3 regions of the Arthrobacter sp. 1088 genome follow, and region 3 is predicted to be linked to each of the others. Evidence: riboswitches for the same ligand, from Rfam matches in the RefSeq annotation. Region 3 holds a riboswitch; each other region holds the start of a gene.
What was found. Region 3 has a riboswitch for cyclic di-AMP ahead of J2Y41_RS05440 (M23 family metallopeptidase). Riboswitches for the same ligand answer to the same signal wherever they lie in the genome.
Positions count from the first base shown of each region.

Region 1 (7,705 bases), on a different contig from region 3:
ACAGGCCTCTATGCCAACAGCGTGTTTACCAGCCTTGCTGCCACTTTCGCGGTTCGTCCATCAATATCGAACTCCGGGTTCAATTCGGCAACGTCCAGGTGCAACAGCGTCCCGCTTGCCGCTACCTGACGGCAAACGGCACTGATCACGGACAGCGGCACCCCAAACGCGGCGGGGGCACTGACGCCGGGCGCCACCGAAGCAGGCAGGACGTCCAGGTCGATCGTCAAGTACAGCACATCGATTCCAGCCACGAAATCGGCTACGAACGTCTCGACGCGCTCCGCGGAACAGTCCTCGTCCAGCAAGTACTTCACGCCCAGGCGGTCAGCGGTGTCAAAGAGCGTGCGCGTGTTGTTGGGCTCCGAGATTCCGACGACGGCGTACCTCAGTTCGCGTCCAGCGGCGGTTTCTTCCTGCGCCATCTGCAGGAATGGAGTCCCGGAGCTCGGGGTCGGCTCGTCGCGCAGGTCAAAGTGGGCATCCAGGTTCAAGACACCCAAGCGCTTTCCACTGCGCACGGCATTGGATCCGGCAACGCCCAGGTAGCTGGCAAATGCCGTCTCGTGGCCGCCGCCCAGCATCACGGTGAGGTTTCCGGCGTCGAGCAGTTCCGAGACGGCGCGTCCGGCGCGCTGCTGGCCTTCTTCCAGTGAGTCGTCCTCCACAACTACGTCGCCGGCGTCGAACACGTCACGGTCCAGGTGGAAAGCCAGGGGAGCCAGCGCCGAGCGGATGGCGGCCGGAGCCGCGGAGGCACCCGCACGGCCCTTGTTGCGCCGCACTCCGGCGTCGCTGCAGAAACCCAGCACGACGGCGGGACGCGAGGCGCCGGGAATGGCCGGGGAAGTAAGGGGTTGGATGGCCTGCCACCAGCGGCGATGTTCGTCGCCGTCGCCGTCAAAGCGGCCGGTCCATGGTGTGGGAAGGACGTCTACGGAAGGGTTGGTGCTGGTGTTTGGAGCCATGCTTTAAGCACACCCCACCAGCGGGCCAAAAAACAGCTGCAGCGCGCTGCAGTGTCCGGGATGCCGGACATCGCTACTTGACGCCCAACAACTCCTCCACAGTTCCGATGCCAAAGAACAGCAGGAACGCAGCCGCCACTGCCCACATCAGGGGGTGGACTTCACGGGCACGGCCCTGGAAAGTGCGGATCAGGACGTAGGAGATGAAGCCTGCGCCCAGGCCGTTGGCAATGGAGTACGTGAATGGCATCAGGGCGATAGTCAGGAAGGCGGGAATGCCAACGCCCCAGTCCTGCCAGTCGATCTTGCCAACCTGGGACACCATCATGAAGCCCACCACCACAAGCGCAGGAGCCACGGCTTCGAACGGGACCAGGTTGATGAGCGGCGTGAAGAACATTGCCACCAGGAAGAGCAGGCCCGTGACAATGGAGGCGAGACCGGTCCGGGCGCCCTCGCCAATGCCCGCGCCCGATTCAACGAAGATCTGGTTGGACGAAACGGAGGCACCGCCACCGACGATTGCGCCCAGGGCATCGACCTGCAGGACGCGGTCCACATTGGGAATGTTTCCGTGTTCGTCCACGGTCCCTGCCTCGTTGGCCAGGCCCACCATAGTGCCCATGGCGTCGAAGAAGATGCTGAGGAGGATCACGAACGCCAACAGCGCAGCAGCCACGAAACCGAGGTGTTCAAAAGCTCCGAAGGGGTTGGCTTTGCCGATCAGGGAGAGGTCAGGGGCGCCCCATTCGGAAAGCGTCGGCGCCACCAGTGACCAGCCGCGGGGATTGACGTTCTTACCGTCGAAGCTGGGACCAATGTGAAGCGTGAATTCGAGTATGGCGGCCAGGGCGGTGGACACCACGATGCCGATCAGGATTGCCCCGCGGACCTTTCGCACCACCAACGCAATGGTCAGGACCAGGCCGACAGCGAACACCAACGTCGGCCAGCCCATCAGCTTGCCATCCACGCCAAGGCCCAGCGGGACCGTGGTGCCGGCGGCATCCGGAATGCGTCGGACAAAACCAGCGTTGACCAGCCCGATCAAGGCGATGAACAGGCCAATGCCCACCACGATTGCCGTCTTGAGCGCTTCCGGGACGGCCCTGAAAACGGCCGTGCGGAATCCGGTGAGTACCAGGATGAGCATGGTGACACCCGAAAGCACCACCAGCCCCATCATGTCCGGCCAGGTCAGTTCAGGGTGGGAGGCAACCGTTACGGCGACGAATGCGTTCACTCCCAGGCCCGTTGCCACGGCGAAGGGGTGCTTGGCCCAAGCGCCCATGAGGATCGTGAGGATGCCCGCAACGAAAGCAGTGGTTGCCGCTACGGCCGTGAAGCCGAGCGATGCTCCGCTCGAGTCTGCCCCGGAGAGGATCAGCGGGTTCAGCACCACGATGTAGCTCATGGCGAAGAAGGTCGCGAAGCCGCCGCGGATTTCGCGCGAGTATGTGGACCCGCGCTCGGAGATCTTGAAGTAGCGGTCGATTGCAGAACCTTGTTTAAGCATGAAGGTCTCCGGTGATCGGGGGAGTTTGCTCTCAAATCCTATGCCCGCCAATGTGGGGTGCTGGAACGATTCGCCTAGTCTGTAAGGAAGCCAACACTAGGAGAAACCGCCCCATGCGTACCATCCGCCCGCTTCTGGCCGCCGTCGTAGCCGCTCTTGCTTTCGCTTCCGCGTTGCTGCTTGGAGCTGCTCCGGCCTCCGCGCACGACGTCGCCGAATCAACAACCCCGGCCAACGGTGCCAGGGTGGCTGAAGTGCCGGCGTCGGTATCCATCACGTTCAACAACCAGCCACTGGCCATCGGTTCCGGCGTGACCGTCACCGCCGGGGGCGAAAACTGGGCAGATGGCGCAGTGGAAATCATCGACAACAGGGCTGTCCAGAAGCTGCGTCAGGGCGCTCCAGCCGGCGAATACACCGTGGTGTGGCGTGTGGTCAGTTCAGACTCCCACCCGATCGAGGGAACCTTCAAGTTCACAGTTTCCGGGACAAGCACGACGACGGCGAGCGGCTCGGCAGGTGCCTCCTCCCCGGCTCCGGCGGCTGTTCCGACGGCGGGCACAGCGGCCCCCGGTACGGAAAATACTGAGCCGGCTCCGGCAGCTTCCCAGCCCTTCCCCTGGAGCATCGTTGGCCTCGCTGTGGTGGCGATCGGTCTGGTGATCTTCCTCGCTGTTACAGCCCGGAAGAAGCTAGCGGCCCCCAACGACCCGGATGGCGAAAATTCCCCGGAATAGCGGGGTTTTCTACATACTTGCGAAGATCTCGAAACGGTTACTGCGACACGCCAAAAACGAACTGCTCGTTACGTAAATGTGACTTTGGGGTGATCTTCCCGTACGGTTGTACCTGTGCCTGTTCCACGTAACAGGCATTCCGGTCTGATTGCCTAGCTCTGCCGCAGTCCGGAATCCGTTCGCAGACAAACCTACGGCAGAGACGGGGAACCCATTTTGGCCCGCTTTCAGAGCGCGCCTTGGGGTGAAGTCACGAAGCTTCCGCTGCACAGCGGGGGATAGTGGCCGGGTGACTCCCATCCGAATCCGACAGCTAACCTCGCAGGCATCGGGAGAGGCTCTTTCATGTCTTCACGCATTCTTCGCGGCCGTCGTAAGGCGGACAGCGTACGTCCTAATCCGTTCATCTCCATCTCCAAGGCTGTTGCCAGCAACGCATCCGGCGCAGGTCGCCAAGCCGCTGTCATCGCAGCAGCTTCAGGCCTGGTCCTCACGGGCTCCATCGCTGCCCACGCAGCAGAGACCCCTGTTCAGCGCGACTCCAGCCCCGCTACTGTCGCCGAGACCGTTACCGAGGGTCCCACCAAGGTTGTTACGGCCGCATCGACGGCCACCATCAACTTCGAGCGCCCCGCGGTTGCTTCCGTAGCGGCTCCCGTCATTGAAAAGCCGGCTCCTGTTGCTCCGGCTCCGGCGGCCAAGAAGGCGCCCGCAGCGGCTACCGTCCAGGCCGCTGCAACTACTACGGCTACCGCCCCAGTGGCATCCGCGCCTGCTGCAGCTCCGGCTGTTGGTGGCATCAACGCTGCCATGGTCGCCTCGGCTTACGCCCAGATCGGCATCATGCAGGATTGCACCGCGATGGTGGAACGGGCCCTCGGCTCTGCCGGCATCCCGGTTGGCGACCTCGCACCCATGCAGTTCCTGAACTACGGCAAGGTTGTCAGCGACCCCCAGCCCGGTGACATGATCGTCCAGTCCGGCCACGTAGCCATCTACATCGGCAACGGCCAGGCCATCAGCGGTGGCATCAACGGCAACCAGACGGGCATCCACCCGATCAGCTGGCTCACCGCAACCGGCCCCATCACGTACGTACGCGCTGGCGCCTAAGCTTCACGCTCCAACTCAAAGGCCGGTGCTTTCGAGGACAAATGTCTTCGGAGGCGCCGGCCTTTTGGGTTAATTTTTGTTCTTTTTAGGAACATGCTTTGGTTGGCTCGATCGTTTCAAGGCCAGGGTTCTCCGCCAGGTTTCTACGCGCAGGGTTCCAGGTAAAGGCTCCAGGCCAGGTTCTAGGCGAGGGCGATGCCCGGCCCGGCGGGGAGGGCCACCTTGGATGAGATCGCTTGCCCCACTGCCTTGGCTTGCCGTAGTACTTCCTTGGGCGTGGGTGTAATAAGTTCCCCAACGCCCACCAAGTGCATCCCGACTGCACGCATGGCTGCCACGAAGTTCTGGCCTATGGCGATTCCCAGATCGGCAAGCATTCGGCGCAGCTGGCTCTGGGCGCAGCGCGTCACCACGATGTGGTCTGCCAGGAGAACCCCGCTGGCTGTATGCACGGCCCATTGACGTGGGGTGGATTCGAGGGGGCCATAGACGCTCATCCCAGCCCTCAGGCTGCCCGTGGTCAGGCTTGCGACGGGTCCGTATCCAAGCTGCAACGACGAGTCGCCACCCAGGAAGTCCAGCCGGACAGCGCGTGTGGTGGTGCGGACATCCAAGTGATGGCTGGCGGCGTAGTTGCGCAAATGGCGCAGGATCTCGTTGCGCTCCTGCATTGCCGCGGGGTCTGCTGCGTCGCAGCGCTGGAGCATTCCCGTGTGGACCGCTGGTCCGGTGGTCGATAAAGAACCAAAGCCATCCAGCACGATGGAACCGACGCCGTAGCGGCTGAGCTCGCTGGCAACAGCCAGGCCGGAGAGGCCGGTGCCGATCACCACGGTGGTAGTCCGTTCCGTGACGGAATCAGGAGTGAGTGACACTGCTTGGGTTCCTCCTTGACGTGTGTGCCTTCGGCAGCGCGCTGGATCGCGTCCGAGTTCCCCAAGCGGCCGCAAATAAATGGCCGGGTTGTGTCCTGGGACACCTTTGCCGGCCATTCGGTGACTCGAACACTACCGAACTTTTTCTGCCATGGATAGCCTCGGCGACAGCGTGTTTTGGATGTTCATCCGCAGCGCAACCCGGCGCGTGGTGAGCGTGCCGGAAACCGAGCCCGGACCGTTATCCACATAGCCCAAAGTCGCCTTGATTCGGCATTGCCAACCGAGAATAGTGGGCATTGGAAGGAGAACCCCGAGGGTTTCTTCGGCCCCGGCTATTGGTTGCGCGCCAGCAAGGGATCACCGGTAGGGAGAACCTCTGGCAGAATGGCCGGAACATCAAGCAGTAGGTGGAGAGGCGGGCCCCATGGACCAGCACGGCAGACACATTGAAGAACCACGGGACGGCGGGGACCAGGCTGTGGCGCCTGGTGGAATCGTCGTCGGAGTGGACGGTTCCGAGCATGGTCAATGCGCCCTTGTATGGGCTGCGCGTGAGGCGGAACGGCGCCAACTTCCCCTGCATATAGTCACGGCTTATTCGGTGCCCATCTTCGCAGCGTCCGGCCTCGACGGCGGATACGCCACCGTGGACGATTCCGTGATCCGCGAGGGCGCGGAAGCAATCGTCAAGCAAGCCATGGATAAGGTCTCAAGCTACAACATTGACGTCGATGCGTCAGTGGAGAATGGGGATGCCGCGGGAGTCCTCCTTGACCTCTCTGCGAACGCTGCACTCCTGGTGTTCGGCAGCCGTGGCCGTGGTGGCTTTGTCGGGCGTCTCCTGGGCTCGGTCAGCAGCGCCTTGCCGGCCCACGCAAAATGCCCCACCGTAACGGTCCCGCTGTATTGCGCCGATCGTTTGGGCGAGAACACCGAGGACAAGCACATCAAGGCTGAGCACGCCAAGGCCGGGCCGCGAACGGTGGAAAACGTCGTCGCCGTGGGTGTGGACGGTTCGGAGCAGGCCCGCGTCGCCGTTCTCGAGGCAGCCGAACAAGCCCAGCGGATGGGGGCCAAACTCCGCGTCATCTGCGCAGTCCCGCAGTACAGCGGCTCCTTGGCCTGGGTGCCGGCACCGTTGGATCGCGATGCCCTGTTCGCGGATATTAAGGTCCAATTGGATGCAGGCGTCGCCTGGCTCCGCAGCCACTTCCCGCAGCTGCCCGTGGAAACGGACCTTAGGGACGGCTCACCAGTGGACGTGTTGGTCGAGGCTAGCCGGGGCGTGGAGCTGGTTGTCCTGGGTACGCGGGGCCGGGGTGGTTTCGCGGGCATGCTCCTTGGTTCCACATCTGATGGCGTGCTTCATCACGCCAAGGGGCCGGTCCTCGTTGTTCCGGACCGCGAGGATCCGCGGCTGGCAGACCGGCCCAAATTCGGACCCATGCTCGGCGCGGCTTAGGGCCATGGCGCGAACCGTCCATGGATAACCAGCAGCCCGGGAAGCATAGGCAGGAAGACAGCGCGGGCCCGGATGTAAACGGGCAAGTCTTCATTCGGGATATTGCGGACATCCGGGCGGACATGCTCCCCGAGGTAGGCGGCAAGGCCGCCAATCTCGGCGAGCTGAATGCCGCCCGCCTTCCAGTGCCGCCGGGCTTTTGCCTTACAACGTCCGCCTACCGGTACGCCCTTTCAGCGATTGGAATGGAGGAGATCTTTGCACTTCTACAGGACGCCGGAGCTTCTGACCTTGACGAACTGAATAGGCTAGCCGCCCGGGCAAGATCCTTGGTGCTCGACGCCGGAGTTCCCACCGACGTCGCTGAGTCGGTACGGACGGCGTATCGGAGGTTGGGAGACGCAGCCCCCGTCGCAGTGAGGTCCTCAGCCACGGCCGAGGACTTGCCCTTCGCGAGTTTCGCCGGGCAGCAGGACACTTTCCTGAACGTAGTGGGAGCAGACGCAGTTCTGGACGCCGTAAGCCGCTGTTGGGCATCGCTCTGGACGGACCGGGCAGTGAGCTACCGGACAACCAACGGTATTGACCATGCCACGGTGACGCTGGCCGTCGTTGTCCAGGAGATGGTGGATTCCGCGACGGCCGGTGTGATGTTCACGGCCAACCCGGTGACGGGTCGGCGCCGTGAAGCTGTGATCGATGCCAGCCCTGGTCTGGGAGAAGCCGTAGTGTCAGGCGCCGTTAATCCCGATCAGTACGTAGTTGATATGCAGACCAACTCCATCCTGAAGCGGTCGCTGGGTGACCGGCAGGTAGAGATCAGATCGCTTGCCGGCGGTGGCACCGAACGAATTGAGCGGGCCGGTCAGGCCGCGGCAACCAAGAATCACGCCGTGCAGCCGTGCCTCAGCGATGACCAGATCCACGCGCTGGCCGAGTTGGGAAGGCGCGTCGAGGCCCACTATGGAGCCCCGCAGGATACAGAATGGGCGATCGATTCGTCCGGGAAACTCTGGCTCACGCAGGCAAGG
Region 1 is NZ_JAVDSM010000008.1:133,724-141,428, forward strand. Features, by position in the region: gene hutG (formimidoylglutamase) at 9-968, opposite strand; gene J2Y41_RS14275 (NCS2 family permease) at 1,042-2,484, opposite strand; gene J2Y41_RS14280 (copper resistance protein CopC) at 2,598-3,221, shown strand; cyclic di-AMP (ydaO/yuaA leader) riboswitch at 3,371-3,563, shown strand; gene J2Y41_RS14285 (NlpC/P60 family protein) at 3,567-4,334, shown strand; gene J2Y41_RS14290 (FAD-binding protein) at 4,517-5,209, opposite strand; gene J2Y41_RS14295 (universal stress protein) at 5,637-6,674, shown strand; gene J2Y41_RS14300 (PEP/pyruvate-binding domain-containing protein) at 6,695-7,705, shown strand, end outside.
Region 1: linked by a shared signal. The riboswitch ahead of J2Y41_RS14285 (NlpC/P60 family protein) and the one ahead of J2Y41_RS05440 (M23 family metallopeptidase) in region 3 are both predicted to bind cyclic di-AMP.

Region 2 (7,705 bases), on a different contig from region 3:
CATTGAGTGCACTGAGGAAAAGTGCACTACGAAGGAATGGCACACCATGAGTGAACACATCACCCCGGCCGGACGACGGACCGGTGGCGCCGACGGTTATACAGGCGAGCAGGCCATTGACCGTCTGTTGGCCGATTCCGGATTCGACGACGCCCGCGACATCCGTGCCGAACTTCTTGAACTGCGCTCCCTCGCCAGCACCGCTCCGCCGCCCTCTGCGGCCGTCCGCGCGTTGATGATCGGCGGCCGGGCGGCCAGCGGCACAAGCACGACGGCGGAGGTCGCCTCCGCCACGGCGGGTGCATCGACGGCGGTACTTGCGTCCGTCGAAGGATCCACTGACTTAACTTCCGTTGACGAACTCGCGGCCCGCCGTCGTCGTAAGCGGCGCACTGCGATCGCCGGGCTCGCTGTGGCAGTGTCATTGGCAGGCGGCGCTACGGCCGCGGCTGCTTCCGAGGGTGGCATCCCGGGTGCTTTCCAACATCTGGGCTCGACGATCGGCTCAGTAGTTTCGCAGCTCACGCCGGGATCAGGCAATGGATCGGGGCATAATCCTGGTTCCCCCTCCGAGCAGGAGCGTGGCCGCACCGTGACTCCGGCAACCCCATACCGATCCGGCAGCAACCCCGGGGGCAATGGCACCTCGGGAAATGGCGCCAACCCGGGCCAGGAGCCTCAAGGGGGCACCAATGGCGCGTCCGGACATTCCAATTCACCCAAGGCTCCCAACGGGGGAACGCCCGAAGTACCCAGGCTCCCCGGGAATGGTCAGCCCGGCAACATCAGCATCCCGACTCCCGCAGCACCCATCACGCCGCCGGGCATCGAGGCCCCCAACGTAACCCCGCCGACCCTTCGGCAATCGGATATCCCTGTGCCGGTTCCCACTCACGTGGTCCCTGAGGAACCAGTCACCCCCGGCAACGGCTAGAGCACGGGTTTGGTGCCCAGCAATTTTCTGCCCGGCACGGGTTTGCTGCCCAGCACGTGCAAAGCCCGCTGTTCCGTTGCTGGACAGCAACGGAACAGCGGGCCGGCGACTTGTCACCGCCGCAAGGGCAAAGCCTAGGCGGTAACCACGCTGTGCCAGTCGGCAACGAGGGGCAGGTTGTGCGCCTCGGAAACCGAGTGGTGTGCCACGTGGCCTGCGGCGATGTTGAGGCCGGCGGCCAGGGCGGGGTCGCGGTCGAATGCGGCCTTGACGCCCAGGTTGGCCAGTGCCACGGCGTAGCGCAGGGTGACGTTGGTCAGTGCGTACGTGGAGGTGTTCGGAACAGCGCCAGGCATGTTGGCAACGCAGTAGAAGATCGAGTTGTGGACCTTGTACGTCGGTTCCTGGTGGGTGGTGGGGTGTGTGTCCTCGAAGCAACCGCCCTGGTCCACGGCAATGTCCACCAGTACCGAGCCCGGCTTCATCCGGGACACGAGTTCGTTGGTGACCAGCTTGGGAGCCTTGGCGCCCGGGATCAGGACGGAGCCGATCACGAGATCTGCGTCGACAACTGACTTCTCGATCTCGTAGGCGTTGGATGCCACGGTCTTCAAGCGGCCCTGGTAAAGGGCGTCGAGTTCCCGCAGGCGGTTGATGTTGATGTCCATGATGGTGACATCAGCACCGAGGCCCAGAGCCATGGCGGCAGCGTTGGTTCCGGCAACACCGGCACCGAGGACAACAACTTTGGCCGGACGGACGCCCGGTACGCCGCCAAGGAGGATTCCCTTGCCGCCCGCCGGTGCCATCAGCGAGGAAGCGCCGACCACCACGGACAGGCGGCCTGCGACCTCGGACATCGGGGCGAGCAGCGGAAGGGTGCGGCCTTCCTGCACCGTTTCGTAGGCGATGGCCGTGACGCCGGAGTTGATGAGCTCGGCAGTGAGTTCGGGCTCGGCGGCGAGGTGCAGGTAGGTGAAGAGGATGAGGCCCTTGCGGAAGCGGTGGTACTCGGCCTTGATGGGTTCCTTGACCTTCATGACCATGTCCGCGCGGCCCCAGACGTCGTCCGCGTCGGCAACGATTTCAGCGCCCGCGATCGAGTATTCCTCGTCCGTGATGCCAGAGCCCAGGCCCGCACCCCGCTCAACCAGAACGGTGTGTCCGTGAGTGCGGAACTCGTGGACACCTGCGGCCGTGATGGCTACGCGGAACTCGTTGTTCTTGATTTCTTTGGGGACGCCGATGATCATTTGCTGGCTCCATCGTTTGCGGCTTTTTCGGCCGGATATTTGCTGTGGGCTGTGATTCCAGAATAAATCCGGCTGTGAGGCAGGCGACATGGATCTTGGAGCCCGCCTGAATGAAAACCGCGGAAATTCAAGGAATTATTGCTATGCGCTTCGACATTTGTCGAGGTCTGGAGCGTCAGGTGTCGCCTGATGTTGGTACGCTTTCTGGATGCAGCAGGACGTCGAGGAGATCGTTGAACGCGTGGCGCTCAAGCTTGGCAGGGGGCTGTCCCTGGAGGACCTCGACGGCGTCCTCCTCGCCTACAGTTCCAACCAATCGCACGCCGACCGCGTGAGGGTGAACTTCCTCCTGAGCAAACGCGTGCCCAGCGATGTCAGTGCCTGGCAGCTCTCCCACGGCATCGCGACGGCGGTGCGCCCGGTTGTTGTTCCGGCGAACGACGAGCTGGGCATGCTCGGCCGCGTCTGCGTCCCGCTGCTGGTGCGCGGTTTCCGGGTGGGCTACTTGTGGGTGCAGCAGGACCTTGAGGAGCAAACCGCGACGGCGATACTCGCCGAACTGCCCGGCGTACGTGACGAACTGGACCTGTTGGCTGCTTTGTTGCTCGACTCAAACACCGCGGAATCGGAGTTCAGAAGGAGGCGGGAGCAGGAGTTTCTGGCGGCCTGCACAGGCGAATCGAATGCAGTGGCAGCGGTGGCCGGTTGGAAGGAGATCCAAGGCCGCGGTCCTTGGCAACTGGTGACCATCCTGGACGCGGATGGCGGCGGAACCGACGTCGACCCCATTGCCGCAACGCTAACGCACCGAACAGCAGCGTTGCAGTCCACCATTGGTGTCAACGCCGCGCTGTTCAGCGCCGGGACGGAAACCCATTCCGTTGTCCTCTTCCGCGAATCCGGTGGCCGGGCTGATCACGCCCAGGTTCTGGTGCACTATCAATTGGAGCTTGCAAAGCGGGCTGGCCGCAAAGTGGACCGGGTGATCCTGGGCATCAGTGAGCCGTTCCAGGTTATCCGGCAACTGGCGGGCGCCTACAGGCAATCGAAAGTGGCAGCCCAGGCCGCAGCCGTGGATCCGCCTCTGGGGGAATTGGTGGAGAGCCGGGCGGTGGGCGTGTATCAACTCTTCGATCGTCTTCAGGCGCCGGGCGGTTGGGATGACACGGGCTCCGTTCATTTCCGGACGTTGGAGGACCAGGACAAGAACGGCGAACTCCTGCCCGTGCTGGAACTGCTCTATGACAACGACAGCTCAGTGCAGGACGTCGCAGCGAAACTTCATCTGCATAGGAGCAGCATCTACAACCGCCTTGGCCGGATCCGCCAACTCATCGGAGCTGATCCGTTGAGCGGCGGGATCAGGCTCGAGTTGCACGCTGCACTGAAGGCACAGCGCTGGGCTTCGCGGCCCCGGATCTAGCGAATATCCGGGGTTTCAGGCCGCCAAGTGTTTTGGGCCGCCGAGTATTGTAGAACGTGTGCTGCGGAACGGCCGGAATTGGACAGTCCTCCAGGCGTCGCTTACGCTGAGAAAACGGTTTCTGACCAATTCTTAGGAGCACTGTGGGCGGCGTTGTGTCGGGGATCCTCATCGTCGCCTCGGTCATCGCGGTGGGTTATTTCGCCGCCCGCTACAAAGTGCTGGCCCCGGATGTACAAAGCGCACTGACCCGGACGGCTTTCTACATCACCAACCCTGCACTGCTGTTCACGGTGGTAGGTGAAAGCGACATTCGTGCCGCCCTCGGGGTCGACGCCCCTCTTGCCCTTCTGTCAGCAACCGTCATAGGCCTTCTCTATTGTTTGTTGAGCTTCCTGTTCTTCCGGCGGCCGGTCGCGGAAACGGCGGTTGGTGCCATGGCAAGCAGTTATGCCAACGCGAACAACATCGGCATTCCTGTTTCGTTGTATGCAGTGGGCACGGCGCAGCACGTCGCTCCAGTCCTTCTGGTTCAACTCCTGATCATGGCGCCCTTCTACCTCAGCGTCCTGGGCGTGGCAGGCGGCACGAGAATCGCGTGGAAACGGATGCTGTTGCAGCCCTTCTCCAATCCCATGATTATCGCCTCGGGCCTGGGGGTGGTGATGGCCCTGACGGGGTGGGAGGCTCCGGAGCTCGTTCAGAGACCTGCTGGCCGGCGCGGCCGTCCCCATGGTTCTGCTGGCTTTTGGCATGTCGCTGTCTGGCAAGGCGCCTCTCCAAAAGGGCGACGGCCGCGTGGAGACCGTAGTTGCCACCACCTTGAAGGTGGCTGGCATGCCCGTGGTGGTCTGGGTGCTGGGGCGCTTCGTGTTCGGCTTGGAGGGTCAGCACCTCTTGGCCAGCGTCATCATGGCCGCACTGCCAACCGCACAGAACGTCTTCCTTTTTGCTTCTCCCTACGGACGCGGGATGACAATGGCCCGGGATGTCATCCTCTGTACAACAGTCCTGTGCATCGGGGCGTTGGTTATGGTTGCGTGGCTGCTTGGATAGAAGCGATCGAGGCCGGGAAAAAGCGACACACGAAACAAAAGAGGCAGGCACCCGGGTGGAGCAGTTCAGGGTCGGGTGCCCGCCTCGTCTTGTTGTCTTGATTCCGGTTGCTGTGATTCCTTAGGCCCGGCGCAACCGTTGGCAGCTCCAGCGGCCCATCCGATTGCGGAAGGTGGCAGTGCGGCTGCTGCTGCAGTACCGGCCATGCCATCCGACGTGCGCGCTGGTCCTGGGAAGCCGCGTGCTCATTTCAAGATCCCTGTGGCGCCGTCAAGTATGCCGTCCAGGTCCAGGGGTGAATCGCTGGACGGAGTTGTGGTGCTGGGACTGCCGGTCGGCTTTGGCTTTGGCGCCGGAGCCTGTGTTGGAGTGGGTGCCGGAGTGCCGGTGGGGGTCGGCGTCGTCGTGGCAGGTGGGGTGGTGACCGTGTCCGACGGAACCGGGCTCGGGGCCGGCTGGGTTGGAACAGGAGTTGTCACGCCCGGGACGGGAACAACAGCCGGCGGGACTGCCGAAGGTACCCAAACAGGATCCGCGAGTGAAACTTGCGGAGTCGGAAGGGACGACGACGGCGCCTGGTCGGGTGCCTCTCCTGACGACTGCGTTGCTACGGTTGCCGGCTTTCCGGCCTCGCTGGTGGCCGACGACGCTGAGGCGCTGGCGTAGGACGAGCTTGGTGCAGGGGTAGCCGAAGTTGATTGCCTGCTGTCGCTACCCGTCTTTGCGTCGCTTGCTTCCTGGGCCGGTGTTTCCTGCCCGAAGAAGGGAAGCTCGAAGGCCTGGCTCATGGTGCCAACGGTCAATACCAAGCCCAAGGCCCCAGCGACGACTGCCATGCGCTGGCCCATTGTTTTGACCGAGGCGGCCTTGGTGAGCACGGCGTGTGGTTCATGGCTGAAGGATGATCCACCCAGTGATGAAGCTCCCAGTGATGAAGCTCCGAAGGCAGGGGCGCCGCCAGCCGGGGTTTCGCCAGCAGTTGCCGCCTTACGGGCCGTACCGCTCCCCGATTCCTGGGCGCGAAGGGCCTTTCGGCTTGCGAGACCAGAGGCGGCGGTCGCGGCTGCGGCGAGCTGTGCGGGGCTCTTAGCCTGAACGATTGGGATGGCAGCGGTGGCAGGTTCGGGATTCGCTGCGGGTTCGGGCGCGACGGGTTCGGGCGCCTGAACGGTCGGGATGGCAGCGGTGGCAGGTTCGGGATTCGCTGCGGGTTCGGGCGCGACGGGTTCGGGCGCCTGAACAGCTGGAATCGCAGCAGTTGCCGGCTCAACGGGAGCAGGGTCCGCCGGAGCAGAGTCCGCTGTTGCAGAATCCGCTGGTGCTGTTTCTGCTGGAGCAGTTTCAGTGGGGACTGTCTCAGCAGAAATAGCTGCCTGGGCTGCCCGTTCACGCTCTGCCGCCCGAGCGGCCGCGCGCGTGGTGGGTGCCGCCGTTTGGGGATTGGAAGCAGAAGCGGGAATAGAAGCAGTGGCGGGTTCCGGCGTCGCGCCTGCTAAACCTGCTTCTGCTTCCGGCGTGCTGGTGGAGGATCCGCTGGGTTGGGCCCGACGGCGTCCGGTTGGCTGGGTACGCTCGCGCGCTATTTGGGCGCGGCGCGGCTGGTCCATGGTTGGGGACATGGTGGTTGCCTCTCAACGCCTGCGAGGTTAGCTGTCGGGTTCGGACGAGGCCGTCCGGCCGCACATGGCGGCTTCACCCCAAGGGCCTAGGAAAAAATCAGGCCCGGGAACTCTGGGTCCCCCGTCTCTGCCGCGGGTCTGGCGGATTCCGGTTTGCGGCAGAGCTCGGCGTCAACCCGGAAGCGGCCCAGCGGAGATGAGGGTCGCTCTTCGAAGGTACATGAGCGGCATAGTAAAGTCACATTAATGTAACGGGCGGGACGCCTTCCGGCGCGAAGGTCCGTTAGGACTTAGGCTCCGGGGCCGGAGCCGGGGCTGGCAGCTCGTGCTGGATCCTTTGGACTTGGTGTGCGTAATGGGTCTCGGGTCGAAAAATTTCGTCCGCCACACCAAGCATCCCACCCGTGGCGCCGCGCCGGACTTTACCCTTGCTGTTCTGGCGCAAGACCCAGAACCAAAGGGCCGCAATGAGGGCAGGTGCTGCCAGCACTGCCACTAGTACGGCCAAGATATCCATGGCCCAAGACTAGCTTCCGCCGCGGGCGGCAGGTAGAACATAGTCGTATGGACCTCCCAGTGATGCCGCCCATTTCGCCCATGCTTGCCAAGTCCGTTCCTTCGATCCCTGATGTGGGCCATTTTGAGCCAAAGTGGGACGGGTTCAGGACCATCGTTTTCAAAGATGGCGATGAGATCATCCTGGGTAGCCGAAACGAACGTCCCATGACACGGTATTTCCCTGAGCTGGTGGAAGCCCTTCGGAAGAATCTCCCGGACAAATGCGTGATCGACGGCGAGATCGTCCTGATAACTGGGAACAGGCTCGACTTCGAGGGTCTTCAGCAGCGCATCCATCCCGCCGACAGCCGTGTGCGGATGCTGGCCGAAAGCACCCCGTCCTCCTTCATCGGATTCGACATCCTCGCGCTGGGAGACGAGAACCTTATGGACAAGCCGTTTTCCGAGCGTCGCGCCGCCTTGGAGAAGGCACTGGCCAAGGCTGAGGCGCCCGTTTACGTAACACCGGCGGTGACGGAACTCGATCAAGCACAGGAGTGGTTCGTGCAGCTCGAGGGCGCCGGGCTTGACGGCATACTTTCCAAACCGCTCGAGGGGACGTATCAACCGAATAAGCGCGTCATGTTCAAAACCAAGCATGAACGGACCGCGGACTGCGTGGTGGCCGGATTCCGCTGGCATAAAACGGGAAAGGTTGTCGGGTCGATGCTGCTTGGGCTGTATAACGACGCCGGCCAGCTGCAGCACGTTGGGGTGGTGGCTTCATTTCCCATGGCCAAGCGCGAAAGCCTGGTGGCTGAACTTGAGCCATACCAGACGGAGTTCAGCGAACATCCTTGGGGTCAGTGGGCCGACCAAGGAGATGCCGCCGCTACTGGTTCCCGGATGCCGGGCGCGCAAA
Region 2 is NZ_JAVDSM010000005.1:127,573-135,277, reverse strand. Features, by position in the region: gene J2Y41_RS09295 (sigma-70 family RNA polymerase sigma factor) at 1-50, shown strand, start outside; gene J2Y41_RS09290 (hypothetical protein) at 47-934, shown strand; gene ald (alanine dehydrogenase) at 1,069-2,187, opposite strand; gene J2Y41_RS09280 (helix-turn-helix domain-containing protein) at 2,396-3,610, shown strand; partial or broken gene J2Y41_RS09275 (AEC family transporter) at 3,754-4,143, shown strand; gene J2Y41_RS09270 (AEC family transporter) at 4,364-4,666, shown strand; gene J2Y41_RS09265 (hypothetical protein) at 4,912-6,285, opposite strand; cyclic di-AMP (ydaO/yuaA leader) riboswitch at 6,288-6,439, opposite strand; gene J2Y41_RS09260 (hypothetical protein) at 6,569-6,802, opposite strand; gene J2Y41_RS09255 (ATP-dependent DNA ligase) at 6,850-7,705, shown strand, end outside.
Region 2: linked by a shared signal. The riboswitch ahead of J2Y41_RS09265 (hypothetical protein) and the one ahead of J2Y41_RS05440 (M23 family metallopeptidase) in region 3 are both predicted to bind cyclic di-AMP.

Region 3 (7,705 bases):
CGCTTTGTACGATCAGTGGACCGTCGGTCACTCTTGCATCCTCACTTGCGCAGCTCTCCTGCTGGTTCTACATCGATGATCCGGTGGATGGACAGTACACGCTCAGTTTCCTTGCCGGGATCGAAGACCCGGACGCGGCCACCGGAGACGGAGACAGGGACCACGGTTTCGATGTTCGCATTTCCCAGGCTGTCCACCACGTTCATGGTGACCGCCTGTTTGAGGCGGATGGCCTTCTGCAGCGTTTCCAGGCCGAGCTGTGTGGAGGCTTCGCCTGTCGCATCAGCCGGGACGCCACGGTGCTGCCGCAAGACCGAAAGCTGGGCTTCGACGTCGTCGTCCGGTGGGGCCGTCCGCGGTGCCGTATAGACCGGACGCGCACTGCCCGGCACTGCCGCTGTCCGCTTAAAGCGCACGACGGCGGGTTCCGCGTCCTGGACGGCAGGCGAAAGTCCCAGCTCGCGCAGCACACGTGCAGTCTCCTTGGGGCTGGCAGAGGACGTCAGGACGGTGGGGGCGATCCGAACCAGGCTCAGTGCAGACGTGCGGGCCTCCTGCAACAGGTCAGTGATGGCGGATTCGTCGTCGCTTTGGATGAAGCTGGCACTGGAACCGATCCGCAAACGTCCGTGTCGGGATGCTGTGTCCTGCACCAGGTACTCGAGCGGTTGCGGTACGTCCGTGGCTGAATGCTCCCGGAGGAACGTCAACAGCGATTCCGCATCCTGCCCGGCGTCGAGGGCCCTGCGGATGGTTGCCGTGGAAAAACGGTAGATCGACGCCGGGCCCTGGCCCTCGGCGTCGGCCATGAGCAGCAGCGTTTCGCTGAGTTCGGGCGCGAGATAACCGGGTGCCACGGCTGTGAGGTCCGCCTGCAGGAGGATGTGGTTGACCGCGGCTGGCAGGTGTTCACCGAGGAGGGTCATTGCCTCCTCCGGATGGCCGAGCGCGATGGCAGACCCCAACTGTGTGAAGGCCCCGGAGCCCATCAAGCCCAACAAAGTGGCTTCTTCCAGGATCCCCCTCACCAGGGAGCTGAACCGGCGGGACATGCGGGGCTGCGTCCATTCCGCGCGTTGCAGCACCGCGCGCGCGTCAAGGACAGGCGCTTTGCCATCCGGAGCGGCCGCCTCAGCGGTCAGTTCATTGAGGATCTCCAGGATCCTGCGCCGGACCACTGGAGCGTCGGGCCTTTGAGCCTCGGCGGACAATGCATTGATGGTGCTGCCGGCGGAACCTGGATGGGATGGCGAACCGGACGTCGACCCCGGGAGGGGCTGGCCCACCATCGAAGGTGCCCGCTCGCTGGCCAACCAGGCGTTCACCAGCCAGAGCCACTGTTCCTGTCGCGGCAGGGAAAGCCATTCCAACGACGGCGGCTGGATCCACGTGGAACTGTCAACGTCCAGCCGCAGAAGGCCGGCCAGCGCGCAGAACTCCAGCAGGAGGGCAGTTTCGTGGACGCCGCACCGGATGGATTCTGCGAGTCGCCGCAGCTCACGCACGCCTACGCCGCCGCTCCGGAGGGTTGCCAATGGCTGCTCACGAACCGCGAACAGCACCTCGCTGGTGAGCCGTAGTGTCTCGGCGATGGCGCCCATCGCGGCGTTGCGTCGGAGGGCAGCACTCGTGTGGCCCAGTTCCGGAACCGGAGGGGTCAGGGTGAAGTCGTCAATGATCGCACCACCGCGCAGTGCTATGCCGACACTGTGCGGCAATTCGACGTGGCCGGCGTCCAATGGAACCAACAGGCCGCGGGCCAGCAGCCAGTCAACAGGCCCGACGTCGGGGCTTTCGTGGGTTACGGAGGCCCGCCGTTGAGCTTGGGGGACCGCGCCCATGGCCCAACTGCCGAACTTGTCCAGTAAGCCGACGGTCCTTTCGGGCGCAGTGGCCAGAATTGCGCGCACATTCTCTGCACTTGACGTCCAGCGTTGCAGGGACAAGGCCGCGTCCATTGGCGTGCTGGCGGGGTGGATGTCCAGGCCGCACTGATGGAGCTCGGCTACGAGCTGGACCACGCGTTGGGCGAAAGCCGGCTGCAACCTGACCAGCTCTGTGTAGCTTCGGCCCAGGCCGGCCGGATAGATGCCGATCACGTCCTTCAGGCTTCCAACTGGAAGGTAGAACCGTTGCCGGGAACTCGGTTGTGAGTTTGCTGCCGCAGGAGGATCGGCCCGGTGGATCAGCGCCAACTCCTGAAGCTTTGCGAGAATCGGTTCCAGTGCAGACAGAGTGGAACCGGCAATGACCTTCTTGAGCCCGGCAGCGGAAACACTGTGCCCGGTATCGGCATTCGTGCACAGATGGAGCGTTTCCAAAACCTGCATTTCGGGCTTCGTCAGCCGCTCCAACGCCCGTTGCACGCTGACCCGCGCACTTGCCCGGGCTGCCAAGGCAGCGAAGTCCGGGGCCATGGGAGAAATCAGGTCGGGTCGCGCGGCAAACAAGGCCCGCAGCGAATTGTCGCTGCGCGCTTCCAGTTCCTTGCTGAGCGCGCGAATGAGGGACATCAATCCAACGTTACCGCCACCGGGCCGCTCGTGCGTGGCCAGGGCAAAGCTGCCCCGGTTGATTTGCTATTGACGGTGCTTCATTCGCTACTGCCGGCGCCGTTGACGGATGGCGTCCAACACCAGGACCACTGCAAGCATGAAGGCAACCGGCAGCCCATAGAGGGCGGTGGACGTGATCCACACCGGCGCAACTCCACTGTTAAAGGCAATGGCCATGACAGCGCCCACTGCGGCCAAGGACAGGACGGCGATCATGGCGGCAACGATCATGAGGGGGCGGCGGTAACCCGGGGAAGTCATGCGCCTAACGCTAGCAGCAGGGCCACACGGACCAGGCCCATGGGCAAAGGCGCCGCAAGCGTGAAGCAAAGGCGCCGCACCGCGTGAAGCAAAGGCGCCGCAAAGCGGCGGCAAAGCATGAATAGGTGGTCCGGCAGGATAACCTTGAAGTAACAGACCAACACGGACCGTGCTGTCTCCCTCGATCCCGCAAATCCCTGCGGATGCGGTGGCGGCACGACGTGTCTCCACAGCAAGAACGAAGAAGGTTGATTACGTGCCCACCGGCAAGGTCAAGTGGTATGACAAGGAAAAAGGCTTCGGATTCCTCGCGGCTGAGGACGGCCAGGAGGTATTCCTGCCCAAGACGTCACTGCCCGCAGGCGTAACCGAGCTCAAAGCCGGTACGCGTGTGGAATTTGGCGTGGCAGATGGCCGTCGCGGTGCCCAGGCATTGGGCCTTCGGGTCCTGGACAAGACGCCCTCCATCGCCAAGGCCAAGCGGATGAACGCCAAGGACCTGGCGCCGTTGGTGCAGGACCTCGTGACCGTGCTGGATAACCTGTCCGGAACTTTGTCTTCCGGCAAGTACCCCGAAGGCAACAAGGCCAAGGCCATCGGTATGGCTCTGCGCAAGGTTGCCGACGAGCTGGAAGCCTAGGAACCGCCATGACTTCCGAATCCGCACAGGATACACAGGCCGGAAGGGACGCACAGGCCAGCCCTGTGGCCGTCACTTCTGCCGCCGACGTCCCTGTCACCGGGGGGAATCCTGTCAACGGGCAAGCCCCTGAAAACAGCGACACCCCTGCGCGGAAGCCGGTCGCAGCGAAGCCGCGGGCAGGCATCCCCGTGTGGCGCACTGGCAAGCCGGATGCGTTCCTGGCCGCCGCCGTCGACGTCGCGCGGGAAGCGGTGGAGACTATCGCGAACCCGGGCGAGGTAGGTGCCCACGTAGGCGCAAAGTCCGAGGGCGACCGCGTGGTCACGCACTTGTTCGAGTCCAAGCTTGCCGGATACGGCGGGTGGCAGTGGTATGCCGTGATCACGCGCAATTCCCGGTCGAAGATCGTCACAGTCAGCGAGCTGGGGCTCCTGCCCTCCGAGGATTCCATCCTTGCCCCGGAATGGGTCCCGTGGGCAAAGCGTGTCCGCCCGGAAGACGAGACACCCTTGGTGGAGGAGACGGTGGAGGAAGTGTCCGAGGAAGCCGTGCAGGCCGAGGAAGACGCTGCCGCCGAAGCCGCCGATCCTGACGTGGTGGATAACGACGACGATGACGACGACGTCGCCCGCCTTGGCGATTAACGGCAGCGGCGCCGTCCGGGAAGAACCCTGACGACGCCGTTTCCTGCCCTTGCGCGGAATTCCGCGACAGTTACTTCTTCAGTTTATTTCTTGAGTTCGCCCACGACGTAGTCGATGCTGGCGAGCAGGGCCGAGATGTCGTCCGGTTCGATAGCGACGAACGTGGCAATGCGAAGCTGGTTTCGTCCAAGCTTGCGGTACGGCTCGGTGTCCACGACGCCGTTGGCCCGCAGGATCTTGGCGATTGCCGCGGCGTCGATGGAGTCATCGAAGTCGATCGTGGCGATGACGTTGGAGCGGTCCTCAGCCTTCGCGACGAACGGTGTTGCGTACTCGGACGCCTCGGCCCAGGAGTAAATGCGGCTGGCAGAGTCTGCCGTGCGCTTGCTGGCGAAGTCCAGTCCACCATTGCTGTTGAGCCACTGCACCTGCGCATCCAAAGTCACCAGCGTGGACAGTGAAGGTGTGTTGTACGTCTGGTTCAGTTTGGAGTTGTCGATAGCGGTCTGCAGGTCCAGGAAGTCCGGAATCCAGCGGTCGCTGGCCTTGATCCGGGCCGCGCGCTCCAACGCTGCCGGGGAGAACAGGCCCAGCCACAGGCCGCCATCGGAGGCGAAGTTCTTCTGCGGGGCGAAGTAGTAGACATCCGATTCGGCGACGTCGACGTCCAGCCCGCCGGCGGCTGAAGTGGCGTCCACCAGGACGAGCGAACCGGCGTCGGCGCCTTCGACGCGCTTTACAGGGGCTGCAACACCGGTTGAAGTCTCGTTCTGGGGCCAGGCATAGACGTCAACCCCGGCCTCCGCCTGGGAGACCGGCCGCGTGCCGGGCTCGGACGTGATGATGGAGGATGCATCCAGGAAGGGGGCTTTGTTGGTGGCCGCGGCAAACTTGGAACCGAATTCACCGAAGGAAAGGTGCTGGGCCTTTTTCTCAACGAGCCCAAAAGCTGCTACATCCCAGAAAGCAGTGGAACCGCCGACGCCGAGGACAACCTCGTAGCCCTCGGGTGCACGGAAGAACTGGCTGAGTCCTTCGCGGACCGAACCCACCAGGTTCTTGACCGGCGCCTGACGGTGGGACGTGCCAAGAATGGTGGTCGATGCGGCAGACAGGGCCTGGACCTGTTCCGGGCGGACCTTGGACGGTCCCGCGCCGAAGCGTCCGTCCTTGGGCAGCAGGTCGGCGGGAATAGTGATGCTGTTGTCGCTCACGTGTGGCTCCAATGGGTATCGGTTAGAGAGGGGGAGGTGGGCAGGTGGCATCGGCTGCCCCTTCGACTCCCTCATTCTGCCTGACCGGGCCCACCGTCAGGAATCTGCGGGTGTCATAGTCCGCCACGTGGAATGCCGGACCACCACAGGGATTCCGGCCCAGGGAAAAATTATCCAGAGTAATTCCAAATAAGCTAGGCTTGGATTGACGTTCCGGAGGTGTCGGTTGCACACCGTCCACCTTGGCTGGGACGCGGTACGGTGGAGATTACGCAAGAAATGCGTTCGAGGAGAGCTGAGCTGGATGACGGATCTGATCGATACCACTGAGATGTATCTTCGGACCATTTTGGAGCTTGAAGAAGAGAACATCGTGGCTCTTCGCGCACGCATCGCGGAGCGTCTGCGGCACTCGGGTCCCACGGTTTCCCAGACCATTGGACGCATGGAGCGTGACGGCCTGGTGATTGTGTCCAACGACCGCCACCTGGAGCTGACCGAAGTCGGGCGCAAGCGGGCCACCGAGGTCATGCGGAAGCACCGCCTTGCCGAGAGGCTCCTGGCGGACGTCATTGGCCTGGACTGGGCGTACGTTCATGACGAAGCATGTCGCTGGGAACACGTCATGAGCGAACGGGTGGAACGGCGGCTCTATGAGTTGTTGGAACACCCCACAGAGTCACCATATGGCAACCCCATTCCGGGCTTGGAAGCCCTTGGCGGCCTCGCCAACCAGCCTCTTTCCCGCCTGGACGTGAACCTGCTGCATGCGATGGACGGGTACGCTGCCGATTCGCGTGTAGTGGTCAGCCGGCTTGCTGAACCCATCCAGGTTGAGCCCGAGCTCCTCACCCAGCTCGATGAAGGCGGAATTCGTCCTGGCGCAACCGTCTCCTTGGAACGGGTGGGGGAGTACATCTCCGTCCGCGTTCCGGGCATTGAAGGAGCACTGGAGCTGCCTCCCGAGGTCGCTGCGCACGTCTTCGTCGCCGTCAGCTGACTCTGACTTGCCCTGACCACGGGAGTGTCGGATCTCACTTTGTGGTGGTTGGCGCGCGTATGACCTGCGGCTTTCCGCGACTGATGATATGGAGCACCCGCAACACGGTCGTTTTGGAAAGATAACGAATTTATTACTGCGGGCTTTAATCACCTATAGTTATCTACTAGCGCCGATACCAAAGCGTTACCTGATCTGGAGCCGAGCTCTGCCAGCAGATCAGGTGTGTCATCAACTACTGGCAGAGGCGGGGGAACCACAAGCGGCTGCCTAAAGAAGCAGCCTTGGGGTGAAGTCCGCAGCAGAAGTGCCTACTAACGCAAGTCCTTCCGGGGATACCTGTGTGCCGTTTGCGCTTCGTGCGGACCGGGTCTTTGAACTCTCTGACCCGAATCCGACAGCTAACTTCGCAGGCTTTCCAGAGAGGAACAGAGTTTGACATCGCAGAACGTCAGGGGCCGTCGCCGTGCGTCCGGCCCCACTGCTGAGCTGCGGCCAGCCCGCGCCGCAATGGAGATCCGGCCACGCGACACCCCGCGTCAGGTGCGCCGCCGTAAGAGCCCGTTGCGCCAGGTAGCCGACTTCGCGTCAGCCAGTGGTGTAGGGCAGAAGGCCGGTGTCGCGCTTGCAGCCACCGGACTTGCCCTGACTGTAGGTCTGCCTGCCACAAGCCCCGTCATGGCCACGTCGGAATCGGGCCAGACCGAGGCGGCGCTCTCCGTGCCCGGTGGCAGCCAGCCCGAAGTTTCTGCAGCAGCCTCTGCCAAAATCGATTTCAGTCGTGCCGCAGTGGCCACCGCCGCTGACCCGGACGGCAAGCTCAAGCAGCTGTTGAGCGCCCAGTCAGCGGGGAGCATTCAGCGTGCTTCCTCACTTGGCACCTTGGGAAGTCCTCTGGACAAGCTGGTCACGGCATCGCCGTTTGGCTACCGCGTCAGCCCCCTTACCGGCGGCACCGGTGACTTCCACCGTGGCCAGGACTTCGTGGCCCAGTGCGGAACCGCCGTCCACGCCGCCGCTGCAGGCAAGGTCACGTTCGCCGGGTGGCATGAGTACGGCGGAGGCAATCGCGTTGTGATTGATCACGGCAACGGCCTTGAGACCACGTACAACCACCTGTCGTCCTTCAACGTCAAGGTGGGGCAGACTGTCAGCCGCGGCGATACCGTCGCGCTGAGTGGCACCACAGGAGCATCTACCGGCTGCCACCTCCACTTCGAGGTCCAGGTAAACGGCGAAGTCGTAGATCCCATGGGCTGGCTCTGAGCAATTTGATGGTTGTCTCTCGCATCCATGACACGCCCCGTGACCTGAATGTGACATTCACGAACATCTGTTGTACCGTCTAAAGCGCATCGGCTTTTTAGGGGGCCGGTGCACTTGAGTGG
Region 3 is NZ_JAVDSM010000003.1:91,835-99,539, forward strand. Features, by position in the region: gene J2Y41_RS05405 (DNA repair helicase XPB) at 1-31, opposite strand, end outside; gene J2Y41_RS05410 (helicase-associated domain-containing protein) at 42-2,513, opposite strand; gene J2Y41_RS05415 (hypothetical protein) at 2,601-2,816, opposite strand; gene J2Y41_RS05420 (cold-shock protein) at 3,073-3,456, shown strand; gene J2Y41_RS05425 (DUF3027 domain-containing protein) at 3,465-4,103, shown strand; gene serC (phosphoserine transaminase) at 4,187-5,317, opposite strand; gene J2Y41_RS05435 (metal-dependent transcriptional regulator) at 5,622-6,317, shown strand; cyclic di-AMP (ydaO/yuaA leader) riboswitch at 6,507-6,748, shown strand; gene J2Y41_RS05440 (M23 family metallopeptidase) at 6,753-7,583, shown strand.